DNA from 2 places in the Paraburkholderia tropica genome. Region 2 is predicted to be linked to the other one. Evidence: riboswitches for the same ligand, from Rfam matches in the RefSeq annotation. Region 2 holds a riboswitch; the other holds the start of a gene.
The links. Region 2 has a riboswitch for glycine ahead of G5S35_RS38150 (D-amino acid dehydrogenase). Riboswitches for the same ligand answer to the same signal wherever they lie in the genome.

Region 1 (7,389 bases), on a different replicon from region 2:
CCTGTACCGCGCGCTCGCCGCCGCGATCCGCGAGGGCACGCCGTTCCCGGTGAGTCCGCAGGACGCCGTCGACGTGATGACGATCGTCGAGCTGGCGATGCGCAGCGCCGAGGAAGGCCGCACGATCGCCTTCACGCGCGCTCAGTGAGCGCGCGCTGAGCGCGCGAACCTCGCGCGAACCGACTGCCCGGCGAGGCCGCGCGGCTTGCAAACCGCCGACGCGTCTGAAAGGTCCATACAAACGGTTACAAGTCTGCGCCGCCGTGCGGTCATCGCACGGCGCGCGCGACGCGTTTGCGACGAACAACGCCAGAAACAGAGCGATAACGTTCTGCATCTTCCGGGGTGCAGGGTTCGTGGCGCGCGCCAGCCCGCCCCGGACCGACAACAAGGAGAGTCTCAATGACCCGATTGAATTGTATGAACCGTGCCATCCGCCTGAGCTGCGCCGCCGCGCTGATCTCGACGCTCGCCGCATGCGTCGTCACCCCGCCCGCGCAGCATTCCGGCTCGAATCCGCATGAACTGGCCGTCGACCGCCTGCATCAGGTCGACGCCCGCATCGACACCTTGGGCCGCCGCATCGACGCGCGCGTGAACCAGGGCTACTATCCGCCGCCGCAGGGCGCCGCGCTGCATCACCGCCTCGACACGATCCGCGGCGAGGCGCACGACATGGCTGCGCAGCACGGCGGCGGCATCTCCGGCGACGAGCAGCACGTGCTCAACCAGGAGCTCGATACGGCGGCGCGCGCCATCGGCGAATAAGCCCGCGCAAAACCACCGCGATCACATGGGCCGCCTCGCGCGGCCCGTTTCTTTTTTTGGCGCGCATGCGCGGTCGCGCGCGAGCGGTTCTTTCGGGGCCGCATGCGCGCAAGCCTTGCCGGGCGGCGTTCGGCGCATGGCCCGCCAGCACGCGCGGCCGGCTGGCGCAGGTTCCACTCCCGTTCCGCCGCCACGGTGCGCCTAATTTTTCCGCATTGACACAGCCCGCCGGCGTCCAGCACAATCGCTGCGCGCGCCGGGAGAGCGCGACGTTCGCGAGTCGAGTCAATTTCGAATCGCAACGCCGCCGCCGAAGGGGCAACCCACAAACTCTCAGGCAAAAGGACCGTGCGCGCCGGACCGCTGCTTCGCCTGTTTCGCACCCGCGTGCGAGACGCGCGAGACGGCACTCAGGTCCGCAACTCTGGAGAGCGGCAGTAGAACGGCGGAGGGATCGTAACCCTGGCGTTCAGGCTGCCCACCGAAGGGGCGCGCGTCGTTCGACGCAATCTCTCAGGTACCGAGGACAGAGGGGCCATGCAAGAACCGACCACGGGCATCGTGCCTGCGGCGAGTCCTGCATGGCCTTTTTCGTTTTCGCTCGAATTCCGGCGGGACATTCCCCCGGAGTCGCACGAAAACCCTCGCGACCGCCTGAGGCCTCATGACCGAACTCAAACGCACTCCGCTGAACGACACGCACCGCGCGCTGAACGCCCGCATGGTCGATTTCGGCGGCTGGGACATGCCCGTCAACTACGGCTCGCAGATCGACGAACATCGCGCCGTGCGCACCGACGCCGGCATGTTCGATGTCTCGCACATGTGCGTCGTCGACTTCTCGGGCGCGAAGGCGCGCGAATTCTTCGCCCGCGCGCTCGCCAACAACGTCGCCAAGCTGACGACGCCCGGCAAGGCGCTCTATTCCTGCATGCTCAACCCCGAAGGCGGCGTGATCGACGACCTGATCGTCTATTACTTCGCCGACGACGCGTTCCGCACCGTCGTCAACGCGGGCACCGCCGACAAAGACATCGCCTGGTTCGAGAAGCTCAACGCCGAAGGCGGCTTCGGCCTCACCATCACACCGCGCCGCGATCTCGCGATCGTCGCCGTGCAAGGCCCGAACGCGCGCGAGAAAGTCTGGGCCGTCGCGCCCTCCTCGCGCAGCGCCACCGAAATCCTCAAGCCCTTCAACGCCGCGAAGATCGACGCCACGCCGTTCGGCGAGCTGATGATCGCGCGTACCGGCTACACCGGTGAAGACGGCTTCGAAATCGTGCTGCCCGCCGCCGCCGTCTGCGAGTTCTGGGACGCGCTGCAACGCCAGGGCGTGAAGCCCTGCGGCCTCGGCGCGCGCGACACGCTGCGCCTCGAAGCGGGCATGAACCTCTACGGCCAGGACATGGACGAAGCGGTCTCGCCGCTCGACGCGGGCCTCGCCTGGACCGTCGACCTGAAGACGCCGCGCGAGTTCGTCGGTCGCGCCGCGCTCGAAGCGAACGGCACGCGCTCGACCTTCGTCGGCTTGATCCTGCAGAAGGAAAACGGCAAGGCCGGCGGCGTGCTGCGCGCTCACCAGAAAGTGCTGACGCCGCACGGCGACGGCGAGATCACGAGCGGCACCTTCTCGCCGACGATGCAGGAATCCATCGCCTTCGCGCGCGTGCCCGAGGGCGTGCAGCCGGGCGACGTCGTGCAGGTGCAGATCCGCGACAAAGCCCTTCCCGCAAGCGTGGTAAAACTGCCGTTCGTGCGCAACGGCAAGGTGCTGGTCGCCTGATCCGCAAGGATTCCGGCGCGCACGCCCACCCTCTTTTCAAGTCATAAACGAACCACGCACTGGAGCAACCATGAGCATCCCGGCCGATCTGAAATACACCGAATCGCACGAGTGGATCCGCACCGAAGCCGACGGCACGCTGACCGTCGGCATCACCGATCACGCGCAGGAAGCGCTCGGTGACATCGTCTTCCTCGAACTGCCCGAAGCCGGCCGCGCCGTCACGGCGGGCGACGCCATCGCCGTGATCGAATCGGTCAAGGCCGCCTCGGACATCTACGCGCCGGTCTCGGGCGAGATCGTCGAATCGAACTCGGCGCTCGTCGACGCCCCCGAAGGCGTGAACGGCGCGCCCTACGAGTCGTGGCTCTTCAAGATCAAGCCGGCCGCCGACGCCAAGCTCGACGCGCTGATCGACGCCGCCGCCTACGAGAAGGCCATCGGCGCCTAAACCCCGGGACGGCTTTCGCAGAAGGCCCGTCCCAACGCACAGGCGCGGCGGCATCGCGGCACTACGCGACGCGCCGCCCGCGCCGGCAGGAAACCTCATGAAGCTCGAACACCCGGATCGTCTGATGAACACCTCGCCCACGGCTCTCTCGCTCGCGGCGCTCGAAGCGCACGACGCCTTCGCCGCCCGCCACATCGGCCCCGACACGGCCGACCAGCAAGCGATGCTCGACGCGCTCGGCTTCGCGTCGCGCGCGGCGCTGATCGACGCGGTGATTCCGGCGAAGATCCGCCGCACCGAGACGCTGCCGCTCGGGCCGTTCTCGCAGCCGCGCTCGGAAGCCGAGGCGCTGGCCGCGCTGCGCGCGCTCGCGGACAAGAACCAGGTGTTCCGCTCGTACATCGGGCAGGGCTATTTCGACACGCACACGCCGGCCGTCATCCTGCGCAACGTGCTCGAAAATCCGGCGTGGTACACGGCCTACACGCCGTACCAGCCGGAAATCTCGCAAGGCCGTCTGGAGGCGCTGCTGAACTATCAGCAGATGATCGTCGACCTGACGGGCCTCGCCATTTCCAACGCATCGCTGCTCGACGAAGGCACCGCCGCCGCCGAAGCGATGACGCTCGTGCAGCGCGTGGGCAAGTCGAAGTCGAACGTGTTCTTCGTCGCCGACGACGTGCTGCCGCAAACGCTCGAAGTCGTGCAGACGCGCGCCAAACCGATCGGCATCGAAGTGAAGGTCGGCCCCGCCGCCGAGGCCGCGCAGGCGAACGCCTTCGGCGTGCTGCTGCAATATCCGGGCGTGAACGGCGACGTGCGCGACTACCGCGAACTCGCCCAGGCCGTGCACGCCGCGGGCGGCGCGGTGATCGCCGCCGCCGACCTGCTCGCGCTCACGCTGCTCACGCCGCCCGGCGAATGGGGCGCGGACGTGGCCGTGGGCAACTCGCAGCGCTTCGGCGTGCCGATGGGCTTCGGCGGCCCGCACGCCGCCTACCTCGCGGTGAAGGACGACTTCAAGCGCCAGATGCCGGGCCGTCTCGTCGGCGTGACCGTCGACGCGCAGGGCAACCCGGCGCTGCGCCTCGCGCTGCAAACGCGCGAACAGCATATCCGCCGCGAGAAGGCCACCTCGAACGTCTGCACGGCGCAGGCGCTGCTCGCGATCATGGCCAGCATGTACGCGGTCTATCACGGTCCGCAGGGTCTGAAGCGCATCGCGCAGCGCGTGAACCGCGTGGCCGCCATTCTGGCCGCGGGCGCGCAGAAGCTCGGCTACACGCTCGTCAACGCGTCGTTCTTCGACACCATCACGTTCGAAGCGGGCGCGCGCACCCAGGCGCTGCATGACGCGGCGCTCGCGCGCGGCATGAACCTGCGCCGCGTGAGCGAAACGCGCGTGGGCGTCTCCGTCGACGAAACCACCACGCGCGGCGATCTGGCCGATCTGCTCGCCGTGTTCGCGCAAGCCGCGTTCGCGGGCGAGACGCCGTCGGTCGACGCGCTCGACGCCGAACTCGCCGCCGCCAACGCCGCCACCTTCCCGGCCGCGCTCGCGCGCGAAAGCGCTTACCTCACGCATCCGGTCTTCAACCGTCACCATTCGGAAACGGAAATGCTGCGCTATCTGCGCAGCCTCTCGGACAAGGACCTGGCGCTCGACCGTTCGATGATTCCGCTCGGTTCGTGCACGATGAAGCTCAACGCCACCTCGGAAATGCTGCCGGTGACGTGGCCCGAGTTCGGCCAGATTCACCCGTTCGCGCCCGCCGAGCAAACCGTCGGCTACCGCGAAATGGTCGATCAGCTCGAACAGATGCTCGTGGCCGCGACCGGCTACGCCGCCGTCTCGCTGCAACCGAACGCCGGCTCGCAGGGCGAGTACGCCGGTCTGCTGATCATTCAGGCGTATCACGCCTCGCGCGGCGACGCGCACCGCAACGTCTGCCTGATTCCCGCTTCGGCGCACGGCACGAACCCGGCTTCCGCGCAGATGGCGGGCATGCAGGTCGTGGTGGTCGCGTGCGACGCGCAAGGCAACATCGATCTCGCCGACCTCAAGGCCAAGGCCGAACAGCACGCGGCGAAGCTCGCGGCGATCATGATCACCTACCCGTCCACGCACGGCGTGTTCGAGGAAAACGTGCGCGAAGTCTGCGAAATCGTGCACGCGGCAGGCGGCCAGGTCTACGTGGACGGCGCCAACATGAACGCGATGGTCGGTCTCGCGGCGCCGGGCCAGTTCGGCGGCGACGTCTCGCACCTGAACCTGCACAAGACCTTCTGCATTCCGCACGGCGGCGGCGGCCCGGGCGTCGGTCCGGTCGCGGTCGGCGCGCACCTCGCGCAGTTCCTGCCGAACCAGCTTTCGTCGGGCTACAAGCGCTCGACCGATCAGGGCCACGGCATCGGCGCGGTCAGCGCGGCGCCGTACGGCTCGGCCTCGATCCTGCCGATTTCGTGGATGTACATCGCGATGATGGGCGCGGCGAACCTCACCGCCGCGACCGAAACCGCGATCCTCAACGCGAATTACGTGGCGAACAAGCTCGCGCCGCACTTCCCGGTGCTGTACAGCGGCCCCGGCGGCCTCGTGGCGCACGAGTGCATTCTCGACCTGCGCCCCATCAAGGATGCGAGTGGCATCACCGTCGACGACGTGGCCAAGCGCCTGATGGACTACGGCTTCCACGCGCCGACCATGAGCTTCCCGGTGCCGGGCACGCTGATGGTCGAGCCGACCGAGTCGGAGTCGAAGGAGGAGCTGGACCGCTTTATCGACGCCATGATCGCGATCCGCGAGGAAATCCGCGCCGTGGAAGACGGTCGCGCCGACGCCGAGGACAACCCGCTGCGTCACGCGCCGCACACGGCCGCCGTGGTGGTCGCCGACGGCTGGGCGCACGCCTACTCGCGCGAGCAGGCGGCGTATCCGCTCGCGTCGCTGGTCGCGCGCAAGTACTGGCCGCCGGTCGGCCGCGCCGACAACGTCTACGGCGACCGCAATCTGTTCTGCTCGTGCGTGCCGATCGACGCTTACGACGATCAGGCCGACGGGACCGCCGGCGAATGAGCGTAACCGTCGGGTAACCGGCCATGACCGCCGCCATGCCGCCGCACGACCTCCGGTCGACGCGGCGGCGCCGTGCGGCCGGCCCGGCGACCCGGCGTGCGCCCCGCCCTGCGACGTTACTTTCGTTACATTTGCCGCCGCGAAACTTCGCCAAAGCTCGCCAAACCGTTAACATCACACACCTGTCAGCCTTGAACCAGGGAGTCGCGCATGGCGCGGAAGGTGGGAACGGCCTTGGCCGGAAATCCGGCGATCACGCAGGCCAAGGGCCGCTTGGCGCGCGGCGGCGCGCGCACGCTCGCGGCGGCCTGTTTCGTGAGTGCGGGCCTCGCGGCCCTGAGCGCGGCGCAACCGGCGCGCGCGGCGATGAACTTCTGCGCGGCACCGGCCCTGCAGACCAGCGAACGCACCAATTCGGACCCCGGCGTGAAAGCGCTGGTGGCCGAAGTGCAGGCGCACGTGAACGACGTGCCGCATCCGCTCGCGCGGCTGCACACGGAAGGCACGCTGCCGCACGAGGGCATCTACGACCAGAGCGTGGAGGCCGAGAAGGAACTCGACCTGATGCGCAACGCGGCGCTCGCCTGGCGCGCCACGAGCGACGACCGCTTCCTGAAGCTCGTCGACCGCTTTCTGTACGCGTGGGTCACGACCTATCAACCGAGCTTCAATCCGATCGACGAAACGCGCTTCGAAGCGCTGATCCTCGCGTACGACATGACCGCGAGCGCGCTGCCGGTGAAAACGCGCAACGCGACCATGCTGTTTCTGAACAAGTTCGCGAACGGCTACATCCAGCAGGTGGACGCGCAGCCGCGCCCGCTCAAGGGCACGTTCGCGAACAACTGGCAGAGCCATCGGGTCAAGCTCATTGCGATGACGGCGTTCACGCTCGACAACCGCAAGATGATCGCGACGGCGCAGCGTCTGTTCGTCGAGCATATCGGCGACAACGTCGCGCCCGACGGCTCCACGCTCGATTTCACCGAGCGCGACGCGCTGCACTACGTGACCTACGATCTGCAGCCGCTCGTGACGGCCGCGCTCGCCGCGCGCCGCCACAACCGCAACTGGCTGCCCGAACGCGCGGCCAACGGCGCCACGCTGGCGAGCGCGCTCGACTGGCTCACGCCGTACGCGCTCGGCGAGAAGACGCACGAGGAATTCGTGCATTCGAGCGTGCCGTTCGACGCCAAGCGCCGCGAGGCCGGTTTGCCCGGCTACACCGGCGCATGGGATCCGAAGAACGCCGCCGAACTGTTTCACCTGGCCGCGCGGCTCGATGGCCGCTATGCGCCGATCGCCCTGAAA
Region 2 (7,389 bases):
ATTGTTTCCGCGGAAAATGGTCGGCTTCACGTAGTAGCCGTCGCGCAGATCGCCGTCCAGTCGGTTTTGCTCGCCGCCGATCAAACATGTGGCGCCCTCGTCCTTGCCGATCTGCAGGTATGACAAGATCTTCGATAACTGTTCGTACGAAGCCTGCGCCCCGATCATCGTGTCGGGGTTGAGCGGATGTCCTTGCTTAATGGCGGCCACGCGTGACAGAGCACGTTCCATGAATTTTTCGTACGCGGATTCCTGGATGAGTACCCGCGACGGGCTAGTGCATACCTCGCCCTGATTCAGGGCAAACATCGCAAAGCCCTCGAGTGCCTTGTCGAGGAAGGAATCGTCTGCGCTGACGACGTCATCGAAGAAGATGTTCGGGCTCTTTCCGCCCAACTCGAGCGTGACCGGAATGAGATTTGTGCTCGCGTACTGCATGATGAGACGGCCGGTCGAGGTTTCGCCCGTGAATGCCACTTTCGCCACCCGAGAGCTCGATGCTAGCGGCTTGCCGGCTTCCACGCCAAAGCCGTTAATGATGTTCACGACCCCCGGCGGAAGCAGATCGGCGATCAGCTCGATCAGCACCAAGATTGACGCGGGAGTCTGCTCAGCCGGCTTCAGCACCACGCAGTTGCCGGCCGCTAGTGCGGGCGCGAGCTTCCACACCGCCATCAGCAGCGGGAAATTCCAGGGGATGATCTGTGCTACGACGCCAAGCGGTTCGTGAAAATGGTATGCGACGGTATCCTGATCGATCTCGGCCAATGTACCTTCTTGCGCCCGCACGCATCCTGCGAAATAGCGGAAATGGTCGATCGCGAGCGGTAGATCGGCGGCACGCGTTTCACGAATGGGCTTGCCGTTGTCGATCGTCTCCGCAACGGCGAGACGTTCGAGGTTGTCCTGCATTCGGTCGGCGATCCGATGCAGAACGAGTGCGCGTTCGGCAGGCGAGATAGCCGCCCAGGCTCCCTTGGCAGCGTGGGCGGCGTCCAACGCCATCTCGATATCTTCTGCCTGAGAGCGCGGTACGTCACACAGCGGCTTACCTGTGATTGGGGAAACATTGGTGAAATATTCACCGGCCAAAGGCGGAACCCATTTTCCACCGATGAAATTGTCATACTTGCGTCGATAGGGGAACGACGTCGTCAGATGTTCAAGGTCAGCATGATTCATGGAGTGTCTCGCTTGAGATTAGAGGGACGCAGGACGAAGAGTGTCCTCAACACGGACCAGCGGGGGAGGCGCCAGGCCCTGATCGGGACGTTCCGTTACGGATCGTTGAGTTGCACATGCGCGTCGACGCGTGGCCGGCCAAGCATCCTCGCGGCTTCCTCGTGCCGGGTGATGGACAAAATTGCGGTTTTGTGCAAAATCGGGACTCGCGGAACGAATTGGCAGCGTCATAGGTGCATAATTTGGAAGATTGAAGATTATTTAGATGTAGCTACAATCATTGCGTCCAGTCTGCGCCACATGGCAGGCCGCGAATGCACCGGTGCCTCGTTTCTGCTGGATGATCGTTGGCCACCACTGACTATGGGGCACGAACATGAGTACTGGACATACGTCCCGATCAAACCAGGCAAAATTTTGGCGCGAGCCTGGCTTCGCGGATGCTGAACTGATGACTGCGAGCTATCGCACCCATCGGTTTCCGCCGCATGCACACGATGAGTTCGCGATCGGCGTGATTGAACGCGGGGCACAGGCATTTCTCGAGGGCCGCGGTCGACGGTTAATCATGCCGGAAGGCGCGATCTGCGTGATCAATCCCGGTCAGCTGCATGAAGGGCGTCCGGCAATTGAGGGCGGTTGGGATTACCGCATGGTGTACGTGTCCGCGTCAGCTCTGCTCGGCCTAGTGCGAGACGCGGACGGCGCACCGCAGCGGTCCGTGCATTTTCCCGATGTCGTGATGGATGACCCGGATACGATGTTGCTATTTCGCACCGCACACATTTGCTCGGAATCTCACGACGCGAGCCAGCTTGAAAAGACATCCCGACTGACAACCGCGATGACCCAACTCGTGTTGAGGCACGCGTCTACAGCTCGTCGGCCTTCCATCGGGGGAGCAATGCCAGGGGCGGTGAGGCGGGCGCGTGACTATATCGATGCCCATTTTGTGGATAATCCGTCGCTCGACGTAATCGCCCAGGTAGCAGGGATGAGCGCTTACCACCTGCTGCGCGAGTTCAAGAAATCAGTCGGGGTCGCGCCCCATGCGTACCTTGTGCAACGCCGAGTCGCGCTGGCTAAGCACCTTGTGCTTCGGGGGGTGCCGCTGCGGCAGGTTGCCATTGAGGTCGGCTACTGCGATCAAGGGCATTTGAGTCGGGAATTCAGTCGCTTCTTCGGCGTGCCGCCGGGTATCGCTCGGCAGTAAATCCGCAAGTTTGTCCAAATCCCCGGCCGGTATGTGGCTGAAGCTGTGCTCACTATTCACCTGATTCGGGGGCACACTATGATCGATCTGCGAAGCGACACCTGCAGCCAGCCTACCAAGGCCATGCGCGACGCCATAGCCAACGCACCAGTCGGCGACGACGTATACGGCGACGATCCGACCGTCAAAGCACTTGAGCGAGAAGTCGCGGAACTGCTTGGTAAGGAAGATGCCGTTTACATGGTGACGGGCACGATGACCAACCAGGTCGCGATCCGGGCGCACACCGAGCCGGGCGATGCCGTGCTCTTCGATCAAAATGCCCATGTCTACATTCTTGAAGGCGGTGCGCCGGCGGCGTTCTCTGGAGTGCTCCCGCGTCTGCTGCCCGGCGTGCGCGGCGTATTCACCCCGGAAGACGTGTCGAATGCACTCGGCGTGTCGCATCGGTTCTTCCCCAACACGATTCCCGCACCGGTCAAGCTGCTGTGTCTGGAAAACACCCACAACATCGGTGGCGGCAAGGTGTGGCCGATCGAGCGACTTCAGGCTGTCTGCGAGCTTGGCCGACAGCGCGGGCTCGCATTGCACCTGGACGGCGCGAGGCTATGGCATGCGACAGCTGCCACCGGGATTCCCGAGCGCGAATACGCCCGCCACTTCGATTCGGTCAGCGTCTGCTTCTCGAAAGGCCTCGGTGCGCCGGTAGGCTCAGCGCTGGCTGGCTCCCGTGACTTCATTGCTCGCGCGCGTCGTTTCAAGCAGCAAATCGGCGGTGGTTTCCGCCAAGCCGGGATTATCGCGGCAGGTGCGCTGCATGCACTGCGCAATCATCGTGAACGGCTTCAGGAAGATCATGAGCATGCTCGAATGCTCGCCAACGGTATCGCAGGTCTGCCTGGCATTTCGCTCGATGTTTCCGCGATCGAAACTAACATCGTGCGTTTCGGCGTCTCTTCGCTTCCCGCTGGAACATTCGTCGAGCGTCTTTACGACAAGGGTCTGTATGTACTGCCGTCCGGCGCAGATGGCGTACGCGCCATTCCTTATCTGAACATAACTCGCCAGCAGGTACAGGAAGCCATCGATATCATTTCGGTCGTCGCACAAGAGAACGCACGTAACGCTGGCGTGAGTGGACCTGGCGGCAAGGTGTCGTCTGGGGCCGGCTATTAATTACATTTTTTGGCGTCAGCCTAAAGTATCACCTTGATAGCAGTAAAAGCGGGGGTGACGATGCCCTCGTGACGGTCGCTATCTCTCGATCAGCTCGTCACACCAACTCGTTGGTGGCGCGTGGCAATGCGCGCAAGTGCGTTGCCACGCGTCTATCGAGAATGGCAGGGCGGAACCAAAGGCTCGAGCGATCAGGAAGTCAGTGCGCGTCTCGACGCAGTCGTTCATAGGGTGTGCACACGACCGGGGCAGATAACGGAGCGCACGTTCAGGTTGGCACCGATCAATTTGTCGAAAGGGAGTTCCGACCTGTCACTCTGCAGAGGAATGTCTCGCAAATTCGAACGGCTGCACAGGATTGGCGTGAGTGGAGCAGCTGCCTCACGCGTTGGCGATGCAGGGCGTACTACTCCTGCCGTTGGAAGGATCCACTCCTCCGACAAGATGCATCGGGGTGTCCGCGTCAAGCGGTGAGCCTAGCTATTGTCCGATGCATGTCATGGTAGTTTTGCAATCGTTGTATTCGTGCATCACGGGAGAGACCGCTCGATTGAGCGGCGCCGATGGAGCAACCGCCCCGGAAACTCTCAGGCAAAAGGACCGTGATGCGAGGACGCTCTGGAGAGCGGCGCCTCGTGCGCCCACCGAAGGGGAGCCACCGCCGTAACGCAACAGGGACAGTGGCGAAACTCTCAGGTAAACGGACAGATGGGGCATCCGCGTCGGCGACACATATCGCTGGCGATGCTCAATACAATCTGGACCAGAACATGTCACGAATCGCCATCATTGGCGCCGGTATTACCGGCGTCACTACCGCTTATGCCCTTTCGAATCACGGCCATAGCGTCAGTGTCTTCGAGCGGCATCGCTATGCCGCAATGGAGACGTCCTTCGCGAATGGTGGCCAGCTCTCGGCCAGCAATGCGGAGGTATGGAACAGCCGTGCCACTGTCCTCAAAGGACTGCGTTGGATGTTCGCACGCGACGCACCGCTGCTACTGAATCCGCGGCCAAGCTTACACAAGTACGGCTGGATTGCCGAGTTTCTCGGAAACATCCCGCGATACGAAGCGAACACGATTGAAACTGTGAGGCTTGCGATCGCTGCACGCGCACACCTATTCCACATTGCGGAGCGCGAGGGCATCCAGTTCGATCTCGAGCAGCGCGGAATCTTGCACTTCTATGCAACGCGCAAGGAGCACGAAGCAGCAATGCGCGTGAATACCTTGCTGCGAGCGGGGGGGCTGGATCGTCGCCCAGTGACGCCGGAGGAGATGCGCGCAATCGAGCCGACTCTTCACGGCCGCTTTCACGGAGGATTTTTCACTGAGTCGGATTCGTCCGGGGATATCCACAAATTTACCGGAGGGCTTTCATCGGCCTGCGAGCGTCGCGGTGTGCAATTTCACTACGACACGGCAATCGACAGCGTCGAATCCGTGGACTGCGGCAAGATTTTGATTTCTTCCGACCAACGACGCGAAGTCTTTGATCGCATCGTCATCTGTGCCGGCGTCGGCAGTCGCCGGTTCGCTGCGATGCTGGGCGATCATGTGAACGTCTATCCAGTCAAGGGCTATTCGATCACGGTACATCTGGATGATGAACCGAGTCGGAGCAGCGCTCCCTGGGTGAGCATCCTCGATGACCGCGCGAAGATCGTCACCAGCCGTCTTGGGACAGACCGGTTCCGGGTTGCGGGCACAGCAGAGTTCAACGGCGTGAACCGGGATATTCGTTCGGATCGGATCGAACCATTGATCAATTGGGTGCGTCGATACTTCCCTGTCGTCTCCACTTCGCGAGTTATTCCATGGGCAGGACTGAGACCGATGCTGCCAAGCATGCTGCCGCGCGTGGGTCGTGGCAGGCGCCCTGGTGTCTTTTACAACACGGGACATGGTCATCTGGGCTGGACTTTGTCGGCGGCAACCGCGGAGGCCGTTTCCTCCATGATCGGTGTAGATTGAGCGAATGGCAACATTGCCGTTTGCCAACAGAGCGTGCTTTGCCACAACTCGCCCGGATAGAGTTCGGAAACTCCCATTTGCAAGTCAGTCGCCTGCAAGTGCAGTGGCAGATCGACATCACCTCGGTCTATCGGGTTTTTGTCTTTCCGCAGCAGCGGCGAAAGTACGGTAACTACGGGCCCCTATCGTTTTTATAGATGAAATACTACTTTGATAGTAGTATCTCATCTATAGCGGTGTTCGCCCTCATAGAATGGGACCGGGCACCACGCCACATATCACGCAGAGCGGGACATTCGATGGCAGACAATATGAGCAACCGTCATGAAAGGCTTAGAGTTCTTATCCTTGGCGCTGGCGCACTGGGTGGTTACTATGGCTCCCGCTTGATCCAGGCCGGCGCTGATGTAACGTTCCTGGTGCGTCCCCGGCGCGCTGAAGCGTTGATGCGCGATGGATTGCGTGTATCGAGCTCATTGGGGGACTTCTCTTCGGCGGTCCGTACGGTGGCCGCGGACGCAGTGAGGCCGGGCTACGACCTGGTCTTGCTCACCTGCAAAGCGTACGACCTCGACGACGCCCTGAATTCGTTGGCGCCCGCGCTAGCCGGCGCAGCCGGTATTCTCCCCCTGCTGAACGGCATGGCGGTGTACGACACGCTAGACCGTCGCTATGGTCGAGCGCGTGTGCTGGGGGGCGTCTCGTATATCGCGGCGTCGAGCGCAGAGGACGGCAGCATCGTGCACATGGGCAATCAGGACAAGCTCATTGTCGGTGCGCGCCATCCGTCGCAACGCGATCTGGTCGGGCAGCTCCATGCGGCGTTCGCCGCCACATCGGGCTTGCGTGTGTTGTCCGAGAGAGTTGATGCTGACCTCTGGCAGAAGTGGGTAATGCTGTCCTCAGGCGCAGCCGCGACCTGCCTGATGCGCGGGCGCTTGTGCGATATCTTGCGAACGTCTGATGGCAAGAACTTGATCTCCGCATTGATCGAAGAGTGTGTAACTGTCTCCAGGGCGGAGGGCTTCGATCTCAGCCCGCAGGTCGTGGACGGCGTCCGTCGCTTTTTGCTGGATGCAGAGTCGACCTGGGCCGCATCCATGATGCGCGATATTGCGCGACTCTCCCCGCGTATCGAGTCGGAAGCGATCGTCGGTGACATGATCGCCCGCGCGGCACGCCACCAGATCGATACGCCATACTTGCGGGTTGCCTATGCGCATCTGCAAACGTACGTCCTACACAGCGCGAATTAATACAAGTGCTATTGGCGCAACCCTCACCATCGGTGCTGCGCCCCACCTGGCTATCGATCCGAAGAGTATCAGGCGCTACGCGCCGAGCGCGACGCTGCGTGCCGAGCTTCAGGAAGCGAAACCAGTTGGTAGAGACTACCGGCTTCGCACTGCGCGGTCATCTTGCTGAGCTGGGCGCGGAGCTTATGATGAGTGCCGGACGTGGACTTCACGCTGTCGCAGCCGGGCATGCCCGACGACATCGCACGAGCATCGTCGCGTGGTGGAAGCCATGCGCGCGTTCCAAGAAGCCGACTTACCGATGCTCACGCGTGGCGGGGGCACGTCGATGTGCGGGCAGTCGGTCAACGCGGCGGTCATCATCGACGCGTCGAAGTACCTCACGACCATCGGGGAAAACCGATGAGACGAGCCTCGTGGCTAAGGTGCGGCCGGGCGTGATCTGCGATCAGCTCAACGACGCCGCCGCGTTGCGCGAGCACCTCGCGGCGGGCGGCCGACGCGCGGAAATTGTCTCGGGTCTGCTCGGTCCCGTGGAGAGATACGGCGACGCCATCCGCGAAGGCTTTCCCAAACTCAAGCGCCG

Region 1: linked by a shared signal. The riboswitch ahead of gcvT (glycine cleavage system aminomethyltransferase GcvT) and the one ahead of G5S35_RS38150 (D-amino acid dehydrogenase) in region 2 are both predicted to bind glycine.

The regions. Positions count from the first base shown of each region.
Region 1 covers NZ_CP049134.1:3,168,887-3,176,275, forward strand. The annotation lists gene G5S35_RS14340 (oxidoreductase) at 1-148, shown strand, start outside; gene G5S35_RS14345 (hypothetical protein) at 421-768, shown strand; glycine riboswitch at 1,016-1,126, shown strand; glycine riboswitch at 1,183-1,308, shown strand; gene gcvT (glycine cleavage system aminomethyltransferase GcvT) at 1,433-2,551, shown strand; gene gcvH (glycine cleavage system protein GcvH) at 2,622-3,002, shown strand; gene gcvP (aminomethyl-transferring glycine dehydrogenase) at 3,100-6,078, shown strand; gene G5S35_RS14365 (alginate lyase family protein) at 6,445-7,389, shown strand, end outside.
Region 2 covers NZ_CP049138.1:220,353-227,741, reverse strand. The annotation lists gene adh (aldehyde dehydrogenase) at 1-1,182, opposite strand, end outside; gene G5S35_RS38160 (AraC family transcriptional regulator) at 1,559-2,395, shown strand; gene G5S35_RS38155 (threonine aldolase family protein) at 2,474-3,571, shown strand; glycine riboswitch at 4,095-4,184, shown strand; glycine riboswitch at 4,189-4,280, shown strand; gene G5S35_RS38150 (D-amino acid dehydrogenase) at 4,342-5,547, shown strand; gene G5S35_RS38145 (2-dehydropantoate 2-reductase) at 5,847-6,803, shown strand; gene G5S35_RS39910 (FAD-binding protein) at 7,063-7,209, shown strand; gene G5S35_RS39905 (hypothetical protein) at 7,220-7,389, shown strand, end outside.